One region of the Clostridium perfringens genome, then DNA from elsewhere that is predicted to be linked to it. Evidence: a T-box and tRNA genes for the amino acid it is inferred to sense, from the RefSeq annotation. Region 1 holds a T-box; the other regions hold tRNA genes.

Region 1 (10,293 bases):
CTGTTCCTATAACAATTCAGAGTTTCATTACATCGTCATTAAATCTAGTAGATAATTTAATGGTAGGAAAGCTAGGAGAAGAGTCAATAGCCTCAGTTGGGTTAGCTAACCAATATATATTTATTTTTACCTTATGTATTCTTGGGATAAATGCTGGAGCTAGTGTTTTCATGTCTCAGTTTTGGGGAAAAAAAGATTTGAAAAATATTAAAAAAGTTTTGGGACTAGATATATCTATTGGACTTATAGTTTCAACTCTTTTTGCCTTAGGATCTGGATTTTTTTCTTATGAAATTATGGAGATTCTTTCTAATGATTTAAATGTTATAGAATTAGGAGCTAAATATCTACAGATTGTTTCTGTAAGTTGTATATTTACTAATTTTACTCAAGCTTATTCTTCAGCTTTAAGAAGTACAGAGCAACCTAGTGTTCCTATGTATGCAAGTATAGTTGGAGTCTTGATAAATGCATTTTTAAACTGGGTACTTATATTTGGAAATTTAGGCTTTGAGCCTATGGGAGTTAATGGAGCAGCTTTAGCAACCACTATTGCAAGATTAGTAGAGATGATATTTATAGTTTCCTTTGTTTATTTTAGAAAGAATAAGGTGGCATCAAGATTAAATGAGCTTATGTCCTTTGATTTAAATTTTGTAAAAATATACTTTAGAACATCTTGGTCAGTTATAGTAAATGAAATAGTATGGTCTTTAGGTATGACTGCATATTCAATAGCCTATGCTAGAATAGGAACAAACGCTGTTGCTAGCATGCAGATTGCTACCACATTAAATAATATGTTTATGGTATTACTAATAGGTTTAGCTACAGCTTCCTCTATAATGATAGGGAATAAAATTGGCTCTAATGAGGAAGAAATAGCAAGAGAATACGCTAAGGATATAGCTGTAATAGCTGTTTTAGTAGGATTTATTTTAGGAATTTTAATATGGATAACAGCACCATTAGCATTAAAGCCTTTTAATGTAAGTGAAGGAACTTATTTAGATACAGTTAAAGTTTTAAGAATAATAGGATTGTTCTTTACAATAAGAGCTTTTAATATGGTTATGATTGTTGGTGTATTTAGAGGTGGTGGAGATACTACTTACTCTATGTTAGTACAATGTGGAACAATATGGCTTTATGCTGTACCAATGGCTTTCCTTGGAGCTACAGTATTTTCTTTACCTGTATATGGAGTATATTTCTTAATTTGTACAGAGGAATTCTTAAAGATAATCTTCGAAGCAGTAAGATTAAAATCGGGAAAATGGATAAAGAATGTTATAAGTGATATTGAAGAAGATGAATCTGATAATAATTTAATTACAGTATAAATAAAAAAGGTTATATTAATAGTTTCAAAATAAGATTCTATTAATATAACCTTTTATTTATACTATTATTTCTTTTAATGGTAAGCAGGTTTTACTAGACATGATTTTAAGAAATTTATTACTATCTAAAAGATTTTTCTCTAAGTCATTATTTTTAGAACTTAGGTTTCCCAGCCTATTACATAGTGATAATAAGGCAACATCATGAATATCTGCCGTGTTTATTAAATCTATTATGCTATAGGAGACTCTATTAATAATAAATATAGGTGCAGAATGATGCTTTACTAGAGATATAATTTTTTCGTTTAAGTAAGTATCATCACTATATTCTCTAAGGAATCTTCTTGTTATTTCTCCTCCAATTCTATCATGGATTGGGTTTAGAGTTCTTATTTTTCCAATATCATGGAATAAGGCTGCCCACATAAAAGCTTTTGAGTTATTAGATAAATCTTTGTATTTTGAAGCTAGGTCTACTACATTTAATGTATGGGTCCAAGGATTGGATTGGTGGATTTGATTTTCCTTATTAAGTTGGTTGAAAATATTAAAAGAAGAATTTTTAAATGATTCTTCCTCTTTAATTTTATTTAAGAATATGGATGGTTTAACATCCTCTAATAAGTGCTTTTCTATTTCTAAAAATAAGTTTTGATTAGTCATTTTGTACCCCCTAATTAATACTTATTTTAATGATTAACAATAGTTAGCATTTTTAAACAGATAATTTTAAAAAAAGGAACATATAAATAATATAGGAGGTAATTTTCTATGAGTAATACTATTAGATTATCAGGAATAGCCTATGAGAGCTTAGTAAATGGTCCTGGAATAAGAAGAGTTTTCTTTTCACAAGGATGTAAACATAATTGTATAGGTTGTTTCAATCCAGATACTCATGATTTTAATGGTGGAGAAGAAAGAGACATAGATGAATTAATAAAGGATTTAGCTGATAATCCATTTATAGATGGAGTAACATTTAGTGGTGGAGATCCACTAGAACAAGCTAATAAATTTATATATATTGCTAAAGCTGCAAGAGAATTAGGATTAAATATTTGGAGTTATACAGGTTATAAATTTGAATATCTATTAGAACATGCTAATGAATTTAATAAGTGGAAAGAATACTTAGAAAACATTGATGTTTTAGTTGATGGAAAATTTGATATAAATAAAAAAGAAGATGGATTAAAATTTAGAGGTTCTTCAAATCAAAGAATAATAAATGTTAAAGAAAGTCTAAAAGAAGGAAAAGTAATTGAACTAGAATTTTAAGATTAAAATTTTAATAAATTTCAATTGTAATATGTTCATAATAGTTTATTTAAAAAAGCTATGGTAAAATTATTTATATAAATTTTGGGAAAGTGGAGATTAAATGCTTAAGGGGAGTAGAAAGCGCATATGTTGGAATTTGTTTTAAACAAAAATGAATTTGTAAAATGTAGAAAAGAGTTTATAAGCAGAGAAATTTTCTTTTGGACTTTGTTTGAAATCATAGGGGCTGTATTTGTATTTATAATGACCATGGTTTTTATTAAAGCCAGCAAAGATTTAAACAATAGTTTTTATTTTGTTACATTATTAGCATGGTTTATTTTTTCTATAGTATGTAATATTAAAAATAAAAAAATAATAGAGCGTGATATAGAAGAGAAGGTTAGATTCTTAGAAAATAAAAATATGTTTGGTAACTGTAAAGTAGAGATTTTAGGAAATGGAATAAGAATTGAATATAATGAAGGAGCAGTAGAGAGAATATATCCTTGGAAAATTATAAGAGAGGTATTTTCTTTTAAGGAGAATATATATTTATTTATATCTTCAATTGATTATGTTTCAATTCCAAAAGGAGCTTTCAAAAACAAAGAAGAGCGTATTTCTTTTTTAAACAAGATAAGTAGTGATAGAAATAATGTTAGAGAACGTATATTATCTATTATTGGATTAGCATAAGCTTAACTTTTTAGTTAAGCTTTTTTTCTTATATTGATTTGGTAATCTAGGTTACATATTTTTTTATAAATTAGGTATATATTAAAGATAGATTATTAAAGGTAAGTGTGATATATTAATTATAAAAATTTAAAGAGGTGGAAAATAAATGTATAATTTTTTAGTGAAAAAATCAAAGTGTACAGAGACAGATGCATTATTAATCCCATATTTTGAAGAAAAAACGAATATACCTAATGAAGAAATAAACAATAAGATAAATATACTTAAGAAAAAAGAACAATTTAAAGGCTCTTATGGAGAAATATTTAATATAACTAGAACAACTGAGGATAATATACAAGATATTATATTATTAGGTCTTGGAAAAGAGACAGAGATAACTAAAGAAAAAATTAGAAGAGCTTTTGGTAAAGCTGTAAATGAGATTAAGAGATTAAAAAGTAAAAGTGTATTTTTAAGGTTTGATTCAGTAGAGGCTATTGGATTAGAAAATACATTAAAAGCAATGGTTGAAGGATTAGCCTTAGGATCATATTCATTTAATAAATATAAGAGTGATAAAAAAGAAGAGATTGAAGTTACAGTTCATATTGGTGGACACAATATAAAGGAAGAAGAGGTAGAGCTTTGCGAGAAAGCTATTGATGAGGCTATTATTCTTTCAGAGACTACTTGTTTAGCAAGAGATTTAGTAAATGAACCTGCTAATAATATGTATCCAGAAACTTTAGCTAAAGAGGTTAAAAACATAGGTTCTAAATATGGATTTGAAGTTGAAGTATTTAATGAAAATCAAATAGAAGAATTAAAAATGGAATCTTTCTTATCAGTAGGAAAAGGATCAGATAATTTACCTAGACTTATAGTTATGAGATACTTTGGAGATAAGGATAATATGGATCAAAGGTTAGCCTTAGTAGGAAAGGGACTAACATATGATTCAGGTGGATATTCTTTAAAAACTAATGCTGGAATGGTAACAATGAAGGCTGATATGGGTGGAGCTGCTTCTGTAATAGGAGCAATAAGTGCCATAGCTAAAAGAAATTTAAAAATAAATGTAATAGCCGTGGTAGCTGCTTGTGAAAACTTAATATCAGGTCATGCTTATAAGCCAGGGGATATTATAGGTTCAATGGCAGGAAAGACTATAGAAATATTAAATACAGATGCTGAAGGAAGACTTACTTTAATAGATGCTGTAACTTATGCTATAGAAAAAGAAAAGGCTAGTGAGATAATCGATGTGGCTACATTAACTGGGGCTGCTGTAGTTTCCTTAGGAGAGGATGTTACAGCCGTAATAACTAATAAGGATGAATTCTATGGAGAGCTAAGAGAAGCTTCTTATGAGACTGGAGAAAAGGTATGGCAAATGCCTAGCTTTGAAGATTACGGTAAGCTTATAAAATCTAACATAGCAGATTTAAAAAATATAGGTGGAAAGTATGCAGGAACAATAACTGCAGGATTATTTATTGGAGAATTTGTTCAAAATAAACCTTGGTTACACTTAGATATAGCTGGCCCAGCATTCTCAGAGAAAAAAGGAGATTATTGTCCAGCTGGAGGAACAGGTGCAGGAGTTAGAACTTTATATGAATTAGCTAATAGAAGATGTAAATAAGATAAAAAGTAAGAATTAAGATTATAACCTTTATTAATTTTAAAAGCTAATAGTTAATAAATAAAAAATATGTGTATCAAAATAACTTTTTATAAAACTTACAAACAGTATGAAGAGAATATCTAGATAAGCTTTAGAATTTAAATTATTACGGAGAAGATATTACGTTAAAAAACTGAGACTGTTCGAAGCGTAGCAAGTTTCGAAGTTTTAGTAATATCTTCGGAGTAATAATTATAAATTCTTAGCGAAATCTAGTAATTCTCAGAATATGTTTGTAAGTTTTATTTGTTATATTTTGATACAGACCATTTTAGAATTCTGCAGTACCAGTAGTTCTTGGGAATGGTATTACGTCTCTTATGTTAGCCATTCCAGTAATGTACATGATTAATCTTTCAAAACCTAGACCAAATCCAGAGTGAACAGTTTCACCGTATTTTCTAAGTTCTAAATACCACCAGTAATCTTCTTCATTTAAGTTTAATTCAGCCATTCTAGCTTTTAAGACATCAAGTCTTTCTTCTCTTTGGCTACCACCTATGATTTCTCCTATTCCAGGAACTAAGCAGTCCATAGCAGCAACTGTTTTTCCGTCTTCATTTAATCTCATGTAGAATGCTTTAATATCCTTTGGATAATCAGTTACAAATACAGGTTTTTTGAATATTTGCTCTGTTAAATATCTTTCATGTTCAGTTTGAAGATCTATTCCCCACTCAACAGGATATTCGAATTCTTTACCTGATTCTTGAAGTAATTTAACAGCTTCAGTATAAGTAACTTTTCCGAATTCTGAGTTTACAACATGGTTTAATCTCTCTAATAAGCCTTTGTCAACAAATTGGTTGAAGAAAGCTATTTCCTCTGGACATTCATCCATAACGTATTTTATAACATATTTTAACATGTTTTCAGCAACTTCCATGTCATCTATTAAATCAGCAAAAGCCATTTCAGGTTCTATCATCCAGAACTCAGCAGCATGTTTTACTGTGTTTGAGTTTTCAGCTCTAAATGTAGGACCAAATGTATAGATATTTCTAAATGCTAAAGCAAAACATTCAGCGTTTAATTGTCCTGAAACTGTAAGGTTAGTTTCTTTTCCGAAGAAGTCTTGTGAGAAGTCAATTCCACCTTCCTCTGCTATAGGAGGAGCCATCATGTCTAAAGTTGTTACTCTAAACATTTCTCCAGCACCTTCACAGTCTGAACCAGTTAATATTGGAGTATGAGTGTAAACAAATCCTTGATCTTGGAAGAATTTATGGATAGCGTAAGCTGCAACACTTCTTACTCTGAATGTAGCTGAGAAAGCATTACTTCTTGGTCTTAAGTGAGCTATTGTTCTTAAGTACTCAAAAGTATGTCTTTTCTTTTGTAGAGGATAATCTGAATCTGACATTCCTTCTACTATTATTTCTTCTGCTTGAATTTCAAATGGTTGTTTTGAATCTGGAGTCTCAACTAAAGTTCCTATAACTGATATTGATGAACTTATAGGTAATTTAGAAATTTCTTTGTAGTTTGATATCTTAGCGCTATCAAAAACTACTTGAACGTTTTTAAAGAATGAACCATCGTTAACTTCTATAAATCCAAAAGCATTTGATGCTCTTAAAGTTCTTATCCAACCTGAGATTTTTACTTTCTTATCACTATATTCACTAGTGTTTCTGTAAAGACTTTTTACTAAAACTACATCTTTCATTATTATTTCCTCTCTTTCCTAATTAAGTTTTATTCCAAATAAAAAAGCCCTTCATCCACATAATTAATGGGACGAATGGCATTATTCGCGGTACCACCCAAATTGCTATAAAATAGCCGGCTTTATGAACACAAAAATGTTCTTCAAGTATAACGGCCTGAAACCGTCTAAGTCTACTCTCCTAAAAAGGATTTCGGTTAGAAACTCAGAGATGTTCTTCAAAATAGGATACACTGCAGAACTCACACCATAATCTGCTCGCTGAGAGTTACTTCCTAAGTTTACTCTTCTCTTCATAGTAAATAAAATCGTATTTAGTTCGATTAATAATGATTTTACAATAAAACATTAACATTTGCAATATTAACCACATAGAAATATATAGATATAGTGTGTAATATAGGAGTTTTTATGTGCAATTTTTTTGAAGAAAAGTTTGAGCAAATAAATAAATTGAAACATTTAATGACTTTATCTAAAGGAAATAATCAAGCTAAAACATATAAAGAACAAATAGAAGATATTTTTAAAGAATTTCAAAGGGACTATATAAGAGAAGAGAGTAATACTATGCTTATTCTGACAAAGGAGGAATTAGCAAATTTTAATGGGGAAAATGGAAATCCAGCCTATATTTCTATAGATGGTATTATATATGATATTTCAAATATAGAATTGTTTAAACAAAGTCCTTATAACAGTTTAAAACTTGGAAGTGATGTAACAGAGGCCTTTGATGAATTAAATGATGGAGATGAATCTATATTAAGAGATATTCCTATGGTAGGGCTTTTAGCAGAACCTGAGGAAGCTGAAATTATGAATGGAGTGGAAGAGTATTACCCACAACAAAGACTAAAAATAATGAGTTCAGAAGAACTTAAAAAATATAATGGAGAGAATGGAAGTTTAGCATATGTAGCTATTGAAGGAATAGTTTATGATATAACCAATTTATCAGTTTTGGAGCTATTTAATGGGACAAAATTAAGATTAGGCTCTGATATTACTGAAGAATTTAAAACTTATTACAGAGGGGATAAGGAGCTTTTAAAGGATGCTAAAGAAGTAGCAATATTACATGATTTCAATGAAAGTCAAAGGGGAAAACATATTGAACGCAATCTTAAGGAGTTAACTTTAAAGGAATTATCAAAATATGATGGAAAAAATGGGAACCCTGCTTATATAGCAGTTAATGGCATAATATACGATGTTACAAATGAAGCTGTTTTTAAAAAAAGTCCACATAATTCAGTGAATTTAGGAGTTGATATTACTAAAGAATTTAATGGATGTCATAATGCAGATGAAGGCGTATTATCTAAGCTTCCTATAGTTGGAACTGTTATGTTAAAAAAAGAGCCTTTAGTGAAGGATACGGGTTCTAAGGAATTTAATATAAATGAACTTAGTAATTATAATGGAAAGAATGGAAAGCCACCTTATATAGCAGTATTTGGGACAGTATATGATTTAACTGATGTAGATAAATGGCAAGAAAAAAACATAAAAGTAGGATGTGATTTAACTGGAGAATATAAAGAGGTTTATGGGAATGATAAATCTCATTTAAAAAATTTAAAAGTTGCAGGGGTCTTAACTTGTAGTTTAAATGATTATTAAAAAAATAAAAGCTAGATTCACTTATGAACTACTTATTATAAAATTTAAAGAGAGAATTCTATAAAGTTTTTACACAAAAAAATTAAAATTCTCATCTATTGAAGTATAGTAGTTTAAGTTTAATCTAGCTTTTTATTTATTCTTTACCAAATTCATAAGAGTATATTAACTTTTGAGGGAAGTTTTTTAATTCCATATCTTTCATAGTTCTTCTAAATTCATAAGGAACAGTTTTCATTTCTACCTTTAATTTAAATTCATTTGAAAAATCTAATATAACGTAAGTAGCATGAGGTTTACCGTTTTTAGGTTTACCAACACTACCATCATTTATAATAACCTTATTACCTATTTTTTTAGCATATGGAATATGAGTATGAGCACAAACTAACACATCTTCCTTAAGCTCATCCATTATCTCATCTAATTCAGAATAATCTTCACTTAAATATTCATTTATTTTTCTTGGACTACCATGGACAAATTTTATTGATTTTCCACAAACATTCATTGAAAGATCATCAGGTAAGTTATCTAAATAGTATCTATTAGATGTTCTTAGTTCTTCTACAGTCCAAGGAAGAGAAAATGAGTTTATATCTGTGTCTCTAATGTATGTATAATCATTATCCACAACAGAAGCATCATAGTTTCCTTTTAAACATAAAATATTTCTTCTTTTTATAAGAGCTATTACTTCATTAGGATGAGGTCCATAACCAACTAAGTCTCCTAAACATATTATAGAATCAATATTTTGGTTATCTATATCTTCTAAAACTTCTCTTAAGGCATATAAGTTTCCATGTATATCTGATATTACTGCTATTCTCAATTTAAAGACCTCCTATTTGTTAAAAAATTTTACTATAAATATTATATAACAATTTAGTGGACAAAATAAAAAAATAAATATTACAAATAAATGTATATTATTAGATAATTTGAAATTATGATATAATTTATTTAATGAATTTTAACTATTAGAGAGGAGCGATCAAGGTGAAAGAAGGAAGAGTAAAAAGAATTTTAGAAGCTATGAAGGCAAATGATATACCTCAAATGTTAGTTTCTTCACCTGCATCAATATTTTATTTAACAGGTAAGTGGATATCACCTGGAGAAAGAATGATAACACTTTACTTAAATACAAAGGGTGAACAAAAGTTTATAGTAAATGAATTATTCCCAATAAATGAGGACTTAGGTGTTGATATTTTATGGTACAACGATACTATGAATCCAATAGACATCTTAGATAAGACAATAGATCATGAAGAAGTATTAGGAATAGATAAGGATTGGAAGGCACATTTCTTAATTCAATTATTAGATAGAAATTCAGCAAAGAAATTTGTTAATGGATCTCCTATAGTTGATAGAGTTAGAATGAGAAAAGATGATGAAGAAATAGCTTTAATGAAAGAAGCTTCAAGAATAAATGATATTGTAGTAGAAAAAGCAATAAAGAGTTTAAAAGAGGGCATGACTGAAAAAGAAGTAGTAGAAGTTTTAGGAAAAGGTTATGCTGAATATGGGTGTCAAGGATATTCTTTTGAACCAATCGTTGCTTTTGCAGCTAATGCAGCAGATCCACATGCAGAGTCAGGAGAACAAAAATTAGAAAAAGGTATGGGAGTTCTAATAGATACTGGATGTAGAAAAGATTATTACTGTTCAGATATGACTAGATGTGTATTCTTTGGTGAGCCAACAGAACATCAAAAAGAAATATTTAATACAGTTTTAGAAGCTAATAAAAAAGCTATAGATATGATTAAACCAGGAGTTAGATTCTGTGATATAGATAAAGCTGCTAGAGATGTTATAGAAAATAAAGGTTATGGCAAGTATTTCACTCATAGAACAGGTCATTCAATAGGAATAGAAACTCATGATTTTGGTGATGTTGGATCAACTAATACTGATGAAGTTAAACCAGGTATGATTTTCTCAGTAGAACCAGGAATATATCTTCAAGGAGATATGGGAGTAAGAATAGAGGATTTAGTCTTAGT
Region 2 (10,293 bases), 290 kb from region 1:
CTACCCGCGATTGGACGGAAAGACCCCGTAGAGCTTTACTGTAGCTTAGCATTGAGTTTTGGTATTGTCTGTACAGGATAGGTGGGAGACTAGGAAACCAGGGCGTCAGCCTTGGTGGAGTCAACCTTGGGATACCACCCTGACAGTACTGAAATTCTAACTGGCGGCCATGAATCTGGTCACAGGACATTGTTAGGTGGGCAGTTTGACTGGGGCGGTCGCCTCCTAAAAAGTAACGGAGGCGCCCAAAGGTTCCCTCAGAACGGTCGGAAATCGTTCGAAGAGTGCAAAGGCAGAAGGGAGCCTGACTGCGACACCCACAAGTGGAGCAGGGACGAAAGTCGGGCTTAGTGATCCGGTGGTACCTCGTGGGAGGGCCATCGCTCAACGGATAAAAGCTACCTCGGGGATAACAGGCTGATCTCCCCCAAGAGTCCACATCGACGGGGAGGTTTGGCACCTCGATGTCGGCTCGTCGCATCCTGGGGCTGAAGTAGGTCCCAAGGGTTGGGCTGTTCGCCCATTAAAGCGGCACGCGAGCTGGGTTCAGAACGTCGTGAGACAGTTCGGTCCCTATCCGTCGCGGGCGTAGGAAATTTGAGAGGAGCTGTCCTTAGTACGAGAGGACCGGGATGGACTGACCTCTGGTGTACCAGTTGTTCCGCCAGGAGCACAGCTGGGTAGCTAAGTCGGGAATGGATAAACGCTGAAAGCATCTAAGCGTGAAGCCAACCTCAAGATGAGATTTCCCATAGCGTAAGCTAGTAAGATCCCTTGAAGAACACAAGGTTGATAGGTCGGGGGTGTAAGCATGGTAACATGTTCAGCTGACCGATACTAATAGATCGAGGGCTTGACCAAATATAGTAAATTAAATATGTGCAATTTTGAAAGAACAAAAACTTTCAAACATCTGGTGATGATGTTCTTTAGGGTAACACCCGTTCCCATTCCGAACACGACGGTTAAGCCTTTAGAAGCCGATGGTACTGCACGGGAGACTGTGTGGGAGAGTAGGTGGTCGCCAGGTTCAAAATGTTCCTCGGTAGCTCAATGGTGGAGCACTCGGCTGTTAACCGATAGGTTGGAGGTTCGAGTCCTCTCCGAGGAGCCATTTTTTTTATTTAAAAAGAGTTATTAAAGAAGATATAAATGTCTTTTTTAATAACTCTTTTTGTATTTCTCAAAGGAATTTAATAATTTATGTTGAATTATTAAAGTATAAAGAAAGTGTTAACATATAGTTATTAATAGTAGAAACTTAAAATCTAAGTTTAATATAGTTGATATTTTTCTTTTAAAGTATGGGGAATTTTTAGGAAAAATCATTAATCTTAATATATAAAAAATACTAAATATAATATTTTTTATTTGAAAGGAATATACTTAGGTATATAAGTTTTTTATAAAATTTTTATTACCCAAAATCAATATTAGACATATTCAAAAACACTTTTAGAAAGCAAATGAGTATAAAGTGAGTTTAAGTTTATCTTATATATAAAAATAAAGTTAAGAGTTTTTATATATTTTGATATTTAACTAAAAGAGTATATTTAAGTAAACATTATATTTAAATTTAATTTTTAGTTATTGCATAAGGGGATTTGATAAAAGTAGAAAGTAGTACATGCTTTTATATAATTAAGTTATTAAATACAAAGTGTATGCATACTTTAAACAGATTACTAATACTAATTTTTCTAGAAAGGTGGTGAATGCTACTTATATGTTGATATGTAAACAATATCAACGGTGTAGCAGAAGATTATGAAGGAGCATAAAATTGAGAATTTAAGAAATATAGGTATTATAGGACATAGTGATTCAGGTAAAACTGCATTATCAGAAGCTTTACTTTATTATACAAAGACTACTGATAGATTAGGAACTTGTGAAGATGGAAATACAATAAGTGATTATGATCAAGAAGAGAAAAAAAGAAAGATATCACTAGCCTTATCTATTATTCCTTTTGAATATGATGGAACTAAGATTAATATATTGGATACTCCAGGTTATTTTGATTTTGTTGGAGAGCAAATAGAAGGGGTTAAGGCTGCTGACTCTGCAATTATAACTGTATGTGGAGTTACTGGCGTTCAAGTTGGAACTGAAAAAGCCTGGGAATGCTGTGAAAAAGAAAAATTACCAAGAGCCTTTTTTATAAATAAATTAGATAGAGAAAATTCAAATTTTGATAAGGTATTAGAAAATATAAGAAATATTTTTGGAAACAAAGTAATTCCTACTCAATATCCATTAGGAAAAGAAAAGGAGTTTAAGGGAATTGTAAATCTTATAACTGAGGAAGCTTTTGAGTATGATAAAAAATCAGGAAAAATAAATAAGATAGAAATACCTAATGAAGTAAAAGATAAGGTTAATGAGTATAGAACTTATTTAATGGAATCTGTAGCTGAAACTGATGAGGAATTACTTGATAAATATTTATCTGAAGGAGAGCTTACAGTTGATGAAATCTATAAAGGACTTTCTATTGGATTTGAAGAAGGAGATATAGCTCCAGTTATGTGTGGAAGTTCAGTATCAATAGTTGGTATGAAAAGCCTATTAGATTCAATTAAAGGATATTTCCCATCACCAGATATAAGCAAAGCTAAAGTTGCTATTGATAGCAATAATAAAGAAATATTAGTTAAGTCAAATAAGGATATGCCATTTTCTGCATTTGTATTTAAAACAATTGCTGATCCTTTTGTAGGAAAGCTTTCAATATTTAAGGTGCAAACAGGAGAGCTAACAACTGATAAGATAATTATAAATTCAAAAAATAATAAGGTAGAAAAAGTTAGTTCATTATGCTTTTTAAGAGGTAAAAGTCAAATACAAACAAGTAAAATAGGCGCAGGAGACATAGGAGCTGTTACAAAACTTCAATATACTTCAACTGGTGATACTCTTTGTGAAAGTAACTTTAAGATTGCTTATGAAGGATTTGAGTTCCCAGAGGCAGTTATGACTATGGCAGTATTACCAAAAAGTAAAGGTGATGAAGAAAAAATTTCTCAAGGACTTTCTAAACTTCTAGATGAAGATCCAACATTTAAGGTTTCTAGAGATCAAGAAAATGCAGAAACTCTAGTTTCTGGTATTGGAGAGACACATATAGAGGTTTTAGCTAGTAAATTAAAAAGTAAATTTGGAATTGATGTAATTCTTCAAGATCCTAAGATTCCTTATAGAGAAACTATAAAAGGTAGTTCTGATGTACAAGGAAAGCATAAAAAACAATCTGGAGGCCATGGACAATATGGAGATGTAAAAATTAAATTTGAGCCTAGAAGAGATGGTGAGCTTGATTTAGAATTTGTGGATAAGGTTGTTGGAGGAGTTGTGCCTAGAAATTATATACCAGCAGTAGAAAAGGGATTAAGAGACTGTTTAAAGAAAGGGGTTTTAGCAGGTTATCCTGTAATAGGAATTAAGGCTACATTACATGATGGATCATATCACCCTGTAGATTCATCAGAAATGGCATTTAAGGTAGCTGCTTCATTAGCATATAAGAAAGGTATGGAGAATGCAAAACCTGTTATATTAGAGCCTATTATGAAGGTAGAAATAATAATTCCAGATGAATACATGGGTGATATAATTAGTGATATAAATAAGAAAAGAGGAAGAGTAATTGGAATGGAACCAGAAGGTAATAATGAAAAAGTTATAGCTGATATTCCTTTATCAGAAATGTTTAAGTATGCTACTGATTTACGTTCAATGACTCAAGGAAGAGGAAGCTTTAGCATGGAATTTGAAAAATATGAGGAAGTTCCAAGTACAGAGGTAGATAAAATAATAGAAGATGCAAAGAAAATAAAAGAAGCTAAGGAAGCTTAAAGAATTATATGTAGAAATTTGGGGAGTACCATCTTAAAATTTAAAAAGATGGTACTTTTTATGTATACAAGGAAAAAAATGTGGTTAAATTAATAATGTTAAAGGTATTATTAAAATTTGTTTAAAAAAATAATTTAGAAAGAATATATTGATGATATAAAACTGATGAATAAAAAAATATATAATAGAATATAAATCTTTTAGGAGTATTTTATCTTATTATAATTAAAAGTTAAGAGGTACTTTCTAAAAGTTCAAGGCTTTAATTTAATTAAAATTATTAGTAACTGAAAAATATCTTAAATTAAAGTGAAATAATGCAAAGATTAAAAATAATTAAATCTTTTGAAATATGAGAGGGTTTTTATATTTATATATCTAATTATATATTTAGAGATAATATCTTAAATGAGGTGTAATTCATGTGCAATTATAGAATGGATATAAAGGGTAAAATAAGTTTAAGTGATTATAGCAACATCTTTGATTATATAAATATTGTTGATGTATGTGATAGATTTATGATTTATATGGAGTCTTTAGATGATGATAATATAGGTATTATTTGTTCTATGCTTAAGGACAATAATTTTAATATAAAAAATCAAGGATACGACAATCAGGGGATTTACTATATAAATGCTAAAAAAATAGGTTAGTGAAAGCAAGCCATAATAGTATTTTTTATATAAATAATTGTAAAAGTATATAATTTAAAAATGGTATAACTTTAAATGTGTAAAGGTACGTACATTTATGTTATAATGTACTTTGTGTTAAATAAAATTATTAATAAGCTATAATTTAAGTTGTCATATAATAATTTAACGAAGTGAATTCTAAAGGGCAACTTGTAAGAAGCACTTATAGTTGAATTAATCCATAAGGAACATGGGGGAGGATTTTTTAAATGAAGAATTACGTTGTTGGAATAGATCTAGGGGGAACAAAAATTAGCTGTGCTCTTGCTGATCTAGAAGGAAATGTTAAAGCTCAACATACAACTCCAACTAATGCTCATGAAGGAGAGCAAGCAGTTTTAGATAGAATTATAGGCTGTGTTGAAACTGTAATATGTGAAGGAAAAGTAACTATTGATGAAGTAGAAGCAATAGGTATTGGATCACCAGGACCACTAGATGCTAGAACTGGTATAATAATAACAACTCCAAATTTACCTTTCAAAAACTTCAACTTAGTTTCACCATTAAAAGCTAAGTTTGGTATTCCTGTTTACTTAGATAATGATGCTAACGTAGCTGCTATAGGTGAATTTATGTTAGGTGCTGGAAAAGGTACTGAAAATATGATTTATATAACTGTAAGTACTGGTGTAGGTGGAGGAGCAATCCTTAACGGTAAAATTTACAGAGGAAGTACTTCAAACGCATTAGAAATTGGACATTCAACTGTTGCACCTGGAACTGTAAGATGTAATTGTGGTAACATGGGATGTCTAGAAGCTGTATCATCAGGAACAGCTATTGGTAAAAGAGGAAGAGAGGCAGTTGCTACAAATGTAGAAACAAGCTTAAAAGATTACGACAATGTAACTTCATATGAAGTATTTGTTGAAGCAGCTAAAGGTGATAGAGTTGCAAAATCAATAATAGATGAAGCTTTAAACTACTTAGGAATTGGTGTTGCAAATGCAATAGCAACTTTTGACCCAGACATGGTTGTTATAGGTGGAGGAGTTTCAAAAGCTGGAGAAGTTGTTTTTGAAACAGTTCAAGAAGTTGTTAATGAAAGATGTTTTAAAGCTATGGCTGAGCATTGTAAAATAGTTCCTGCTGGATTAGGAACTGATGCAGGAGTTATTGGAGCAGTAGCTTTAGCATTATTAGAGTGCAAATAATAAATTTATATAAATAAGTTAGAAGTTTTTACTTCTAACTTTATTTTTTTATATATTTTGCTAGACAAATATAATGTTTACATAGTAAAATGTTATAAATTTATAAACTCGCAAATTTAAATAATTAAATACTAGAAAAAAAGGTTATTTTGTGATAAAACTATATTGAAAATGGTAAATTAAGTATGAAGTTAGGTCATAACCACATATTGTGATTATTATAAAGACATTATATAAGTTCATTATATAATGTCTTTTATACTATAAATAACTTCTATACTATAAAACACAATGTTTTAGATAATTATGACTATATAGGTAAAAGTAAGATTTTAAAAAGTATTAAGGTTTCATTTGTAGAAAATAAAAAAATTTTAGAAATTTAAAAATAACTATTGCTAAATAATAATTATTATTATATAATAATGACATAAGGTTGATGAGGAAATACATCAACAAAGAAACACTTAAATAAAGACTTTTAAATTATGATATAAATTGAAATTAGATAAATTGTTTGTTTTGTAGGAGGAATAAGATTATGAAAAAATTTGTTTGTACAGTATGTGGATATGTTTATGAAGGAGAAAAAGCACCAGAAAAATGCCCAGTATGTGGAGTTGGAGCTGACAAATTCGTAGAACAAGGAGAAGACTTAGCATTTGCAGATGAGCACAGAATCGGAGTTGCTAAAGGTGTAGATGAAAGAATAATCGAAGGATTACAAGCTAACTTTGTAGGAGAATGTACAGAAGTAGGAATGTACTTAGCTATGTCAAGACAAGCTGATAGAGAAGGATTCCCAGAAGTTGCAGAAGCTTACCAAAGAATAGCTTTCGAAGAAGCAGAACACGCTGCTAAATTCGCAGAAATGTTAGGAGAAGTTGTAGAAGCTGATACAAAAGCTAACTTACAAGCAAGAGTAAATGCAGAGCATGGAGCTTGCCAAGGTAAAAAAGATTTAGCTACTTTAGCTAAACAATTAAACTTAGATGCAATCCACGACACAGTTCACGAAATGTGTAAAGACGAAGCTAGACACGGAAAAGCTTTCGCTGGATTATTAAACAGATACTTTAAATAAGATATAAAAATTACACGCTTTATAAATTAAAAATTTAATTACTTCCTTATTAGAAGAGATGCCGTAAAGGTATCTCTTTTTACTTATGAATAAAAAGTTTTTTATTATGATATTTTTAATATAAGGTATATAATTATTACAGAGTTAACTGCTTATGATTTTAAATAATCTTTTTAAGTATAATTTTCTTAATACAAATAAGTAAATAACTATTTTTATTTTGCAAAGATAATAGATGGTTATTGGTTAAAGATGATTGTCTTAAAGGATTTTTAAGCATAGATAAAATTTATGTATAAATAAGAGGAATAGAAGGGAGAAGTATTTTTAATATGAAAATATATTTCACAAGACATGGGGAAACTTTATGGAATCTTGAGCATAGATTTCAAGGATGGAAGGATTCTGAGTTAACTGAAAATGGAGTTAAAAGAGCAGAGTTATTAGGAAAGAAATTTAATGATATTAAAATAGATAAGATTTTTACAAGTCCTATAAAAAGAGCAAAGAGAACTGCATACTTAATAAAAGGTGATAAGGATATTGAGGTTGAAGAAGTTGAAGGATTAAAAGAAATAAGTTTTGGAAAGTGGGAAGGAATGACCACTGAAGAGATAAAAAGTCATGATGAATACGTAAATGAATTAGATAATCTATTCAATAAACCATTTTCTTATAAGAGTTTTGAAGGAGAAAATATAAAAGATTTTACAGAAAGACTATTTAAAACTGTAGATGATATAGTAAAAAATAATGAAGATAAGGACATTTTAATAGTTACTCATGGAATGTGTGTAAGATATTTAATAGGATACTTTAAAAATGAATTTGAGGAAAGCAAAATAATAGATTATCCTATATTTCATCAAGCTAGTTATAATGAGGTTGAATGGAATGGAGAAAATTTTGAAGTAATTACTTTGAACAATATTGACCATTATGAATATGATAAATAATATAAGAAGTTTAAATAATTTAATGAATAAAAATTCTAAAATTACACAACTTAATAGTAGACTTGTGCTACAATCTTAAATCTAAAATCTAGTGATTTTTAAATCTACCTTCTTCGATTCTTGGGAAGAGGGGAATAGATTTTAGAAGTAAGATTTTTAAATATTGAGGTGCTTTAAGTAGCACCTCCCTAATCTAAAAGTTATAGCTAAATCAAAATATTAGCTTAAAAGTTTAATGTAAAATGGATATTTAGCTTACTGTAGCTTAGAAAGTAGCAATAAAGTTATAGAAAATTATGCTTTTAGATAATTTATGAGCACATTAAAAATAGGGATACAATTATGTATCCCTATTTTTTTAGTAAATTACTTTTTCACAAATTTTTAAATCTACATTATTATCATTAAAGTATTCAATATATTCATCACTAGGTTTTGCATCTGTTATAACACAATTTAAATCATTAATTTCACAGAAAGTCATTAAAGAAACATGATCAAATTTTGATTGATCAGCTAAAAGGAAACATTCAGCACTTCTAGAGATTGCAGTTTTCTTTATTTTAAATTCTTCTTTAGTAGAATTAGTAACTCCTCTTTTTAGTGAAATACCAGTACAAGCCATGAAGCATTTATTTATATTATAACTTTTTAATATATCTGTGCTATGTAAGCCTGTAAAAGATTGAGTTTTTCTGTTAAGAATTCCTGATAAACAAATTATATTTAAGTTATTGTAGTGAATTCCTTTGCATATAGCTGTAACGCTATTAGTGAAAATAGTTATATCTTTTTTATCTTTTAGGAAATCGATAATATTAACTGTTGTTGTACCAGAATCTAAAAAGATGCTATCTCCATCTTCAATAAATTCAGCAGCAGCCTTTCCTAAAGCTAATTTTGAATTGCTATTTTTAACATTTCTTTCTTCAAAAGATACTAACTCTTGATTTTCATTAACCGTCACTCCACCATAGACTTTTTTTATGGTTCCTTTTTCAACTAGAACACTTAAATCCCTTCTTATGGTATTTTTTGATACATCAAACACTTCACATAGTTTGTCAATTGATACGGTTTTGTGATTAATAATGTAATTTTCTACTAGGTCTATTCTTTTTGAACGCATATCTTTCCCTGTTGCCCGTAATATTCTATCAATAATATTAAGTTTAGTTAATTAGTGAGTATAAAATTTAATCTATTTATAATATATAGAGTTTATACTAAAGGTATTGCTTTAATTTCATGATTAACAAATAAAAAATACTAAGAAGATAATCAATATAAACTAAAATTAACTCAAAATATTATATGTGATTAATCTGGATTTAGTACAGCAATTTATTGTAATGATACCTACTGCAACAAGTGTTCATCTCCTTTCATAGGCTTTGTGATTCTATTATAAACGAATTTTTCAGTAAAAGGAAGAGCAATTGTGAAAATATATGAGTAACTTTTGGTTATATTTTTCGTAAATTATGATTATATTTGTAGTAAATATATGAAAAAGTTATTGACATGTTATGGTTAAGTTGGTATTATTAAAACATAAAGAAAACAAACAGAAAACAAATAGTAAACGTTAACTCATGAGAGGTGATTAAATGGCGAATCAATTTATTATGCCAAAACGTATTATTTCAGGTGAAAATGCTTTAAATGAAAGTAAAGCGTATTTAAAGAGTTTTGGTAAGAGGGTTTTAATAGTTACTGATAAAGTAATGACTGATCTAGGTAATGTAAAGGTTTTGACAGAGGTATTAGATAGTGAGAATATTGAGCACGTTTTATACAATGAAATAAATAGTGAACCTACAGATACTATGATAGAAAAAGGAATTAAGCTTTATAAAGAAAATCAATGTGATTTTCTAATTGGTTTAGGTGGAGGGAGTCCAATAGATTCCACTAAAGCCATTGGAGCTATGATAACAAACGAAGGTAAGATATCTGATTATATGGGGAGAGAAATAGAAAAAGAACTTCCACCATTTGCTGTAATACCAACTACAGCTGGAACAGGTTCAGAAGCTACTCAATTTACAATAATTACAGATACTAAAAATGATGTTAAGATGCTTTTAAAAGGAGCTAACTTATTACCAAACTTAGCAATAGTAGATCCAAGATTTACAATGACAGCACCTGCTAAGATAACAGCAGCTACAGGATTAGATGCTTTAACCCATGCTATAGAGGCTTATACATCTAGAAAGGCACAGCCACTTTCAGATAGTTTTGCAGTTTCAGCTGTAAAAAGAATATTTAAGTACTTACCTATAGCTTTTGATACTCCAAAGGATTTAAAAGCAAGAGAAGAGATGTCAATTGCAGCTTTAGAAGCTGGAATAGCATTTAATAACTCTTCAGTTACAATAGTTCATGGAATGAGTAGACCAATAGGAGCTTTATTCCATGTACCACACGGATTATCAAATGCAATGCTTTTAGAAGCTTGTTTCACATATGTAGTAGATGGTGCTTATGATAGATTTGCTCAGCTAGCTAAAGAAATAAATATAGCTAAT
Region 3 (10,293 bases), 310 kb from region 1:
ATATTAAGACTATCAGCTAACTTTTCAATTTCATCATTAGTAACAATCTTATTTCTTACTTTTAAATTTCCCTTAGCCATTTGTTCAGAAACTTTTATTAATTCTGTAATTGGATTTACTATACTATTAGCTAAGAAGTAACTTAAAATTATACCAATAGCTAAAACTGTTAATCCTATTACTAAAAATACTAAAAAGAAATTTAATATAAAATTATCCACATTTCTAAGTGAACTTATATATCTAATAACTCCTACAATTTCATTTGAAGAATTTCTAAGTGGTGCTGAAATTGCCATTACTTTACCAGTATAATCTGGTACAGTCCCCACCCACTTTGCTGTATCTCCTTCTAAGGCTCTTTTTACATCTACAGGAGTATTATACTCTTTAGGCTCTAAACCTATAGAATCCATTATTAACTGCCCTTTTAAGTTATAAATTTGAACTTGAGCATCTGTTTGCTTCCAAAATATATCTACATCTTCATAAACATTTTCTTCTAGACTAACATTTGATAAATATCTTTTATAAAAATCTACAGATATATTAATTTGACTTAATAATATTTCCTCTGTATTTTGATAATAATATCTAGAAATAAAAATCAAAAACATGGCTGAAACTATAATAATAGTTGATAATAAAAGAACTAAAAAGTTTTTCATTAGCCTAGTCTTTATACTCTTCATAAAATATGCACCTATCTTTCACCTATATATACTAAAAACTTAAAATATAAGCTTTAATATTCACTCTATACTTTATATCTCTTTATAAAATTCCTATGAATACTGTAATATATAGATTTATCCTTTCCATCTAAATCCTATTCTAATCATAATGTTTTAGGATTTTCACAAAAACAGATTTATCTCTTCCACCTATATCCTGTTCCCCATACAGTTTCTATGTATTTAGGTTTTGAAGAGTTTTCTTCTATTTTAGATCTTAATCTCCTTATATTAACATCAACTATCTTTGGATCTCCAAAAAAGTCTATTCCCCATACTAAATTCAACAATTCATCTCTAGTAAAGGCCTTTCCTGGGTTTTGCATGAATATTTTCATTAGTAAAAACTCTTTAGGTGTTACATCTATTTCTACATTTTCTTTATATAAACTTTGAGAATATAAATCTAATTTAAAATTATCTACTTCTATACAATCACTATTATTTTCTTCATTTATTCCTTCTAACCTTCTTATTAATGCTTTTACTCTTAAAGTTATCTCTAGTGGATTAAATGGTTTTAAAACATAATCATCTGCTCCAAACTGAAGCCCCATGATTTTATCCATATCTTCACCTTTAGCAGTTAACATTATTATTCCCATTCTAGGAAAACTTTCTCTTAACTTTTGACATACTTCAAACCCATTCATGCCAGGTAACATAACATCAAGTATTGCTATATCTGGCTTTTCTATTAAAGCCTTTCTTACTCCTTCCTCTCCACTTTCACATTCTATAACTTGAAAGTTTTCTCTTTGAAAATTTATTCTTAAAAAGCCTCTTATACTTTCTTCATCTTCTACTAATAAAATCTTCATCTCTATTCTTCAACTCCTTATATATACTTTTTAAATTTAAATATATTAAATTCTTTAATTACATTAATTATGTAATAATATTGCGTTGTTCCTTTTTAATTATACCAATACAACTAAAGTTTTTTGTTAATAAAAAAAGATATTATTTTATCCTTTCTTAATTATATACAATATCACACTTTCTTTAATTACAAATAGCTTACACTAAAAATACTAAATTAAATAAAATTTTCTTTAAATACAAAAAAAGCTATAAATTAATATAACTATTAATTCATAACTTAAATAATCTATTTTAAATCAAATTTTTGCAAAAAAAAATGGCTCCTCGGAGAGGACTCGAACCTCCAACCTATCGGTTAACAGCCGAGTGCTCCACCATTGAGCTACCGAGGAACATTTTATTGAAAGATTTTGTTCTTTCAAAATTGCACATAATTAATACTATATTTGGTCAAGCCCTCGATCTATTAGTATCGGTCAGCTGAACATGTTACCATGCTTACACCCCCGACCTATCAACCTTGTGTTCTTCAAGGGATCTTACTAGCTTACGCTATGGGAAATCTCATCTTGAGGTTGGCTTCACGCTTAGATGCTTTCAGCGTTTATCCATTCCCGACTTAGCTACCCAGCTGTGCTCCTGGCGGAACAACTGGTACACCAGAGGTCAGTCCATCCCGGTCCTCTCGTACTAAGGACAGCTCCTCTCAAATTTCCTACGCCCGCGACGGATAGGGACCGAACTGTCTCACGACGTTCTGAACCCAGCTCGCGTGCCGCTTTAATGGGCGAACAGCCCAACCCTTGGGACCTACTTCAGCCCCAGGATGCGACGAGCCGACATCGAGGTGCCAAACCTCCCCGTCGATGTGGACTCTTGGGGGAGATCAGCCTGTTATCCCCGAGGTAGCTTTTATCCGTTGAGCGATGGCCCTCCCACGAGGTACCACCGGATCACTAAGCCCGACTTTCGTCCCTGCTCCACTTGTGGGTGTCGCAGTCAGGCTCCCTTCTGCCTTTGCACTCTTCGAACGATTTCCGACCGTTCTGAGGGAACCTTTGGGCGCCTCCGTTACTTTTTAGGAGGCGACCGCCCCAGTCAAACTGCCCACCTAACAATGTCCTGTGACCAGATTCATGGCCGCCAGTTAGAATTTCAGTACTGTCAGGGTGGTATCCCAAGGTCGACTCCACCAAGGCTGACGCCCTGGTTTCCTAGTCTCCCACCTATCCTGTACAGACAATACCAAAACTCAATGCTAAGCTACAGTAAAGCTCTACGGGGTCTTTCCGTCCAATCGCGGGTAGCGAGCATCTTCACTCGCACTACAACTTCGCCGGATTTACAGTTGAGACAGTGCCCAAGTCATTACGCCATTCGTGCGGGTCAGAACTTACCTGACAAGGAATTTCGCTACCTTAGGACCGTTATAGTTACGGCCGCCGTTTACTGGGGCTTAAGTTCACACCTTCGCTTGCGCTAAGTGTTCCCCTTAACCTTCCAGCACCGGGCAGGCGTCAGCCCCTATACATCAGCTTACGCTTTAGCAGAGACCTGTGTTTTTGCTAAACAGTTGCTTGGGCCTATTCTCTGCGGCCTACTCTCGTAGGCACCCCTTCTCGCGAACTTACGGGGTCAATTTGCCGAGTTCCTTAACTGTAATTCTTCCGCCGGCCTTAGGATTCTCTCCTCACCTACCTGTGTCGGTTTGCGGTACGGGCACTACTTCTCTCTCTAGACGCTTTTCTTGGCAGCGTGGAATCATGTACTTCAGTTCCGTAGAACCTTCCCCATCACGCCTCAGCATTATGAGAGCGGATTTGCCTACTCTCACTGCCTAAACGCTTAGACTAGCATCCAATAGCTAGCACACACTATCCTCCTGCGTCACGCCATCGATAATAACGATGGTAGTGGTACTGGAATATCAACCAGTTGTCCATCACCTACGCCTTTCGGCCTCGGCTTAGGTCCCGACTAACCCTCAGCGGACGAACCTTCCTGAGGAAACCTTAGGTTTTCGGCCTGTGGGATTCTCACCCACATCTCGCTACTGATGCCAACATTCTCACTCGTAACCAGTCCACCGCTCCTTACGGTACGACTTCAGCCCGGTTACGACGCTCTCCTACCGCTTGAACTAAGTTCAAGCCCGTAGCTTCGGTGGTAAGTTTAGCCCCGTTACATTTTCGGCGCAAGATCTCTCGACTAGTGAGCTATTACGCACTCTTTTAATGAATGGCTGCTTCTAAGCCAACATCCTAGTTGTCTTAGAAATCTCACATCCTTTCCCACTTAACTTACACTTTGGGACCTTAGCTGACGATCTGGGCTGTTTCCCTTTTGACCACGGATCTTATCATTCGTAGTCTGACTGCCGAGCTCAAAGTATGTGGCATTCGGAGTTTGATAAGGTTCGGTAAGCGCTATGCCCCCTAGCCCATTCAGTGCTCTACCTCCACTACTCATACTCGACGCTAGCCCTAAAGCTATTTCGGAGAGAACCAGCTATCTCCGGGTTCGATTGGAATTTCTCCGCTATCCACAGCTCATCCCATGCTTTTTCAACAGCAACGTGGTTCGGTCCTCCACGAGGTTTTACCCTCGCTTCAACCTGGCCATGGATAGGTCACCCGGTTTCGGGTCTACGGCATGCAACTAGTCGCCCTATTCAGACTCGGTTTCCCTTCGGCTCCGTACCTTAAGTACTTAACCTTGCTACATACCGTAACTCGTTGGCTCGTTCTACAAAAAGCACCTCATCACCCTCATAAGGGGCTCTGAGCGGTTGTAGGCACACGGTTTCAGGTTCTATTTCACTCCCCTCCCGGGGTTCTTTTCACCTTTCCCTCACGGTACTGCTTCACTATCGGTCATCAGGTAGTATTTAGCCTTGGGAGGTGGTCCTCCCTGCTTCCCACAAGGTTTCACGTGTCTCGTGGTACTCTGGATCAGAACTGATTGATTTCCCGTTTCATCTACAGGACTATTACCTTCTACGGTGGAACTTTCCAGTTCTCTTCGATTACGTCCTACCAATCGTTATGTTCTGTCCACAACCCCGGAAACAAGTTTCCGGTTTGGGCTCTTTCCCTTTCGCTCGCCGCTACTAAGAAAATCGATTTTTCTTTCTCTTCCTCCAGGTACTTAGATGTTTCAGTTCCCTGGGTTACCTTCATTAAGTTATGTATTCACTTAATGATACATGGGGTTTCCCATGTGAGTTTCCTCATTCGGAGATCTTCGGATCTCAGGCTATGTGCGCCTACCCGAAGCTTATCGCAGCTTATCACGTCCTTCATCGGCTCCTGATGCCAAGGCATTCACCATGCGCCCTTTGTAGCTTGACCTATATTAGTTATAGTTCTCATTTTACAAAGAATAGAAATTGGTTTTGCCAATTTGGCTTGTTGTTTCTATATTAATTTATGTGCAATTTTCAAAGAACAATGGTGGGTCTAAATGGACTCGAACCATCGACCTCACGCTTATCAGGCGTGCGCTCTAACCACCTGAGCTATAGACCCACATATGGTGGAGGTAAGGAGATTCGAACTCCTGACCCCCTGCGTGCAAGGCAGGTGCTCTCCCAACTGAGCTATACCCCCATATTTAATCGTTGCTCTCACAACGCATATTATTTTATCAAGAAACTTTTTCGTTGTCAATACTTTTTTGTAGTATTTTGTCGAATTTAGTCTCTCAAAATTAAACAGAGATATTATCCAGAATTCATTGTCATCTTAGTTGTCCTAAGATGTATTCCTTAGAAAGGAGGTGATCCAGCCGCAGGTTCTCCTACGGCTACCTTGTTACGACTTCACCCCAATCGCTGACCCTACCTTCGGCCGCTGCCTCCTTGCGGTTAGCTCACGGACTTCGGGTATTGCCAACTCTCATGGTGTGACGGGCGGTGTGTACAAGACCCGGGAACGTATTCACCGCGACATTCTGATTCGCGATTACTAGTAACTCCAGCTTCATGTAGGCGAGTTTCAGCCTACAATCCGAACTGAGACTGGTTTTTAAGTTTGGCTCCACCTCGCGGTATTGCATCTCTCTGTACCAGCCATTGTAGCACGTGTGTAGCCCTACACATAAGGGGCATGATGATTTGACGTCATCCCCACCTTCCTCCTGGTTAACCCAGGCAGTCTCGCTAGAGTCCTCAACTTAATGGTAGTAACTAACGACAAGGGTTGCGCTCGTTGCGGGACTTAACCCAACATCTCACGACACGAGCTGACGACAACCATGCACCACCTGTCACCTTGTCCCCGAAGGGATTTCCTCGATTAAGAGTAATGCAAGGGATGTCAAGTGTAGGTAAGGTTCTTCGCGTTGCTTCGAATTAAACCACATGCTCCGCTACTTGTGCGGGTCCCCGTCAATTCCTTTGAGTTTTAATCTTGCGACCGTACTCCCCAGGCGGAATACTTAATGCGTTAGCGGCGGCACGGAGGTGTTGAAACCCCCACACCTAGTATTCATCGTTTACGGCGTGGACTACCAGGGTATCTAATCCTGTTTGCTCCCCACGCTTTCGAGCCTCAGCGTCAGTTACAGTCCAGAGAGTCGCCTTCGCCACTGGTGTTCTTCCTAATCTCTACGCATTTCACCGCTACACTAGGAATTCCACTCTCCTCTCCTGCACTCTAGATAACCAGTTTGGAATGCAGCACCCAAGTTGAGCCCGGGTATTTCACATCCCACTTAATCATCCGCCTACGCTCCCTTTACGCCCAGTAAATCCGGATAACGCTCGCCACCTACGTATTACCGCGGCTGCTGGCACGTAGTTAGCCGTGGCTTCCTCCTTGGGTACCGTCATTATCTTCCCCAAAGACAGAGCTTTACGATCCGAAAACCTTCATCACTCACGCGGCGTTGCTGCATCAGGGTTTCCCCCATTGTGCAATATTCCCCACTGCTGCCTCCCGTAGGAGTCTGGGCCGTGTCTCAGTCCCAATGTGGCCGATCACCCTCTCAGGTCGGCTACGCATCGTCGCCTTGGTAGGCCGTTACCCCACCAACTAGCTAATGCGCCGCGGGTCCATCTCATAGCGGATTGCTCCTTTGGTTGAATGATGATGCCATCTTTCAACATTATGCGGTATTAATCTTCCTTTCGGAAGGCTATTCCACTCTATGAGGCAGGTTACCCACGTGTTACTCACCCGTCCGCCGCTAATCCGTTCCCCGAAGGAAACTTCATCGCTCGACTTGCATGTGTTAAGCACGCCGCCAGCGTTCATCCTGAGCCAGGATCAAACTCTCAATTTAAAAGTTTAATCTATACTCATATTACTTATAAAAGAATTGCTGGTTTATGTTAATATCTTCTGTTTAATTTTCAAAGACCATTGTCATCTTGTAGTGCGTTTCTTGTTTGTTCTTGATGACGATATTTATGATATCACAATTATAACTTCCTTTTAATATAATCATTTCCATTTAACATAATTATTTTTATTTTTCTTCTAATTTCATACTTTTTCTCTCTTTTTTATCTATAGATACACTTGGTTCAGTTGAAGATTCTAAAATGTATTTTTTTATATTTTAAAGTCGAATAACAACTTAAAATCAATTATTTAGATATTATTTCTTATAGATTTCATTTAAATTCTACTAATTAAAACATAGCTTAAAATAGAAAAAGTATTAAAGAATCCTATTATTAAAATAAGTTTCTTTAATACTTTTATCTTTTAAAATAATAAATGCCTTTTACTGATAAATTATTATTTATTTTTTTCTTTATTATTTAGCAAAATTGAATATTATACCTACTATGGCTGAGGCAATAATATAAAAAATTGGTGACTTTTTATATTTTCTTATAAAAAAGAATAAAATTCCTGCTAATATTAAAGCTTTAATTGATAATATATCTGTAATATTATGTGTTTCTGCATATTTATTTAAAGTTAATATTGATATTTTTACTATTTCAAAGCCTGCCGCAAGTAAAAGACCTGTTGATGCTGGTCTTAATCCATAAAAACAATCAGCCACTCTTTTATTTTCTTTAAATTTTGCTAAGACTCTCGCTACAATTAAAATTATAATTATTGAAGGTACTATAATACCTATGGTTGAGGTAATGGCACCTAAAACTCCATAGGTTGCATAACCAACATAAGTTGCCATATTGATTCCCATAGCACCTGGTACTGATTGAGATATTGCAATCATGTTTGCAAGATCAGTATGAGTAAACCAATGTGTTTTATCTGAAATATTATATAGAAATGGTATAGTAGCAGCTCCACCGCCTACGGCAAAAAGACCAACTTTAAAAAATTCTAAAAATAATCTAATTAGTATCATTCTTTTTACCTCCAATTGATCTTAATACTATTCCTGCTATTCCTGCTATTATTACATATAAAACAGGAGATATATCTGTAAATATAGAAAATCCAGCTACTAATACAAAAATAATACATGTTTTAATATCAATTACTGATGTCTTAATTAAATTTATTGCTGTATTTAAAATTAATACTGCTACACATACACGAATCCCAGCAAAGGCATTCTTAACTATTGGAAGATCTGAAAAGTTTCCAATAAATGTAGCAATTATTGTTATCATTATTAATGATGGAGTAACAAAACCAAGGGTTGCTAGTATTCCTCCTAGATTTCCTTTTCTTTTATGACCTATAAATGTGGCTGTATTTACTGCAATTACTCCTGGGGTACACTGACCAATTGCATAGTAATCCATTAACTCTTCATTAGTAATCCAATTTCTTTTTTCAATTATTTCTTTTTGTAATATTGGAAATAAAGCATATCCCCCTCCAAAATTCATAAATCCTAATTTTATAAAAAGAAAATATAAATTAATTAATTCTTTCATATATAAAGCTCCTTTCTATTGTCTAAATATTTAAAGATTATAATATGTATAAAAATTTTTCATTATAATTAATTAATATGTATAAGGCTTTGTGTAATATATAAAAAAACAAAAACTTCAGAGATTCTTATAAAATAAACTCCAAATATTAATAATGTTTATTAAAATGGCTTACTTATATAATATAACACTCCATCCACCTAAAAAAACATTTGAAAATATATTTGTAATTATATAAATTATCATCTCATTTATCACACTATAAATTATATTATTTCCACTATTATTAATAATCTATTTTAAAAATTAGAATTATCTTATTTTAACAAAAGGCTTAAATTTTATTAATTAATAAATTTGTTAACTTTTTTGTAAACAAAAAATATATAATTTAATTAATTTTAAAAATATAATAGGAGTGATTAAAGTGAAAAAGTTACTTGTACCAGTTTTAGTTATTATAATTTTTGCATTGCTATTTGTAGGATGTACAAATTCTTCTAATTCATCAAGTGATTCTTCTGTAGAAATAATAAATAGTAATCAGCAAAATTCTAATTCCAATAATAATAACAGTTCTAATAATGACACTAAAAAATCTGACTCTAACAATGCTTCACATAAAGATAACAAAGATAACAATGTTTCCAATAATAAAAATACTAATAAAAAATTAGATAATAAAGCCGAAAAATTATTAAAAGATATTAAAGAAAAGGCTGTAAAAGGTGAAATTATTGACTATGATTTTAAACTAGGTGATTCAATATATGATGTAATTGACAAATTAGGAAAACCTTCTAGTGAAAATTATGTTGCTGAAGCTAAAGGAAATTACTTTAATTTTGATTCCTATAATTTATCATTTGGATGTAATAAGGGTGATCAAATCTTTGAAATTAGATCTTTAAATAAGGATTTAAAAAGCTTAGATTTAAATAATGTAGAAAACTTTTTTGGGAAGCCTGATTATACTGTTACAACTAAATCAAAAGAAAAAATTATTGGATATAAAATAACAAAAGATTTTAAAATACTATTTGTATTCAATACTAGTACATATAAATTAGACCATTATTCTGTTCTATATCCAAGTATAACTCATAATTCTATGGCAGGAGACAATGGCAGAGAGTGGTAAGATAATTACCCTTAAAGAAAAAGAGGTTACATACAATCTAATAATAAAACTTAAAAACATATTTTCATACTTACTTTCTATAAGTTTTATTAAAAATTATTGTATGCATCCTCTTTTATTTTTTCTTGCTACTTTATTACTATAATATTTTTATAATCTTAATTACTACACACTCTTATTATTAATTCTGATCTATGGTACTTTTTATAGGAAAATATTAAACTGGTTTTCTTTCTATATATAAATTCTAACCTATGCACCTTTCATAAATTTAAATTCTTATTTAACTAATATCTTTAAACTATAGAATTTATTATAAAGTTTTTAATCATTATTTCATGTTCTTTAATAATTCAGTTAAGAATCTATAGCATCTTCCAACAGATTCTATTTTAAAATGCTCATTTGCTGTATGCACATCAAATATATCTGGACCAAAACTTATCATTTCTACCTCTTGTCCCATCTTTTCTTTAAAGATTCCACACTCAAGACCTGCATGTAAAGCTGTTATTTGAGGCTCACTTCCAAATAAATCACTGTAAGTTTTAATGCTTAAATCTTTTATTTTTGATTCTGCTTCATATTCCCACTCTGGATAATCTCCATCTTTAGTCATATTAGCTCCTATAACTTTACAAAGAGCCTCTACTCTATTTGTAATTTCTATCTTTTTACTCTTAACTGCACTTCTTATATCAATAATAAATTTAATTTTATCC

What was found. The T-box of region 1 lies ahead of asnS (asparagine--tRNA ligase). A T-box ahead of a tRNA ligase gene usually reads a tRNA of that ligase, here a tRNA-Asn.
Positions count from the first base shown of each region.
Region 2: it has a tRNA-Asn gene. The T-box ahead of asnS (asparagine--tRNA ligase) is inferred to sense a tRNA for this amino acid. The anticodon was not compared.
Region 3: it has a tRNA-Asn gene. The T-box ahead of asnS (asparagine--tRNA ligase) is inferred to sense a tRNA for this amino acid. The anticodon was not compared.

Region 1 covers NZ_CP065681.1:486,222-496,514, forward strand. The annotation lists gene I6G60_RS02470 (MATE family efflux transporter) at 1-1,343, shown strand, start outside; gene I6G60_RS02475 (HD domain-containing protein) at 1,401-2,009, opposite strand; gene nrdG (anaerobic ribonucleoside-triphosphate reductase activating protein) at 2,118-2,627, shown strand; gene I6G60_RS02485 (YcxB family protein) at 2,757-3,308, shown strand; gene I6G60_RS02490 (leucyl aminopeptidase) at 3,457-4,938, shown strand; gene asnS (asparagine--tRNA ligase) at 5,252-6,649, opposite strand; T-box leader at 6,714-6,955, opposite strand; gene I6G60_RS02500 (cytochrome b5 domain-containing protein) at 7,061-8,275, shown strand; gene I6G60_RS02505 (metallophosphoesterase family protein) at 8,412-9,110, opposite strand; gene I6G60_RS02510 (M24 family metallopeptidase) at 9,278-10,293, shown strand, end outside.
Region 2 covers NZ_CP065681.1:191,527-201,819, reverse strand. The annotation lists rRNA gene I6G60_RS01105 (23S ribosomal RNA) at 1-861, shown strand, start outside; rRNA gene rrf (5S ribosomal RNA) at 913-1,030, shown strand; tRNA gene I6G60_RS01095 (tRNA-Asn) at 1,040-1,114, shown strand; gene fusA (elongation factor G) at 1,771-3,861, shown strand; gene I6G60_RS01085 (hypothetical protein) at 4,284-4,520, shown strand; gene I6G60_RS01080 (ROK family protein) at 4,772-5,719, shown strand; gene I6G60_RS01075 (NADH peroxidase) at 6,261-6,803, shown strand; gene I6G60_RS01070 (histidine phosphatase family protein) at 7,136-7,759, shown strand; gene I6G60_RS01065 (DeoR/GlpR family DNA-binding transcription regulator) at 8,118-8,888, opposite strand; gene I6G60_RS01060 (iron-containing alcohol dehydrogenase) at 9,370-10,293, shown strand, end outside.
Region 3 covers NZ_CP065681.1:793,876-804,168, reverse strand. The annotation lists gene I6G60_RS04110 (sensor histidine kinase) at 1-692, opposite strand, end outside; gene I6G60_RS04105 (response regulator transcription factor) at 872-1,555, opposite strand; tRNA gene I6G60_RS04100 (tRNA-Asn) at 1,877-1,951, opposite strand; rRNA gene I6G60_RS04095 (23S ribosomal RNA) at 2,006-4,909, opposite strand; tRNA gene I6G60_RS04090 (tRNA-Ile) at 5,010-5,086, opposite strand; tRNA gene I6G60_RS04085 (tRNA-Ala) at 5,092-5,167, opposite strand; rRNA gene I6G60_RS04080 (16S ribosomal RNA) at 5,330-6,842, opposite strand; gene I6G60_RS04075 (chromate transporter) at 7,323-7,892, opposite strand; gene I6G60_RS04070 (chromate transporter) at 7,879-8,430, opposite strand; gene I6G60_RS04065 (YjgB family protein) at 8,858-9,571, shown strand; gene I6G60_RS04060 (aminoacyl-histidine dipeptidase) at 9,903-10,293, opposite strand, start outside.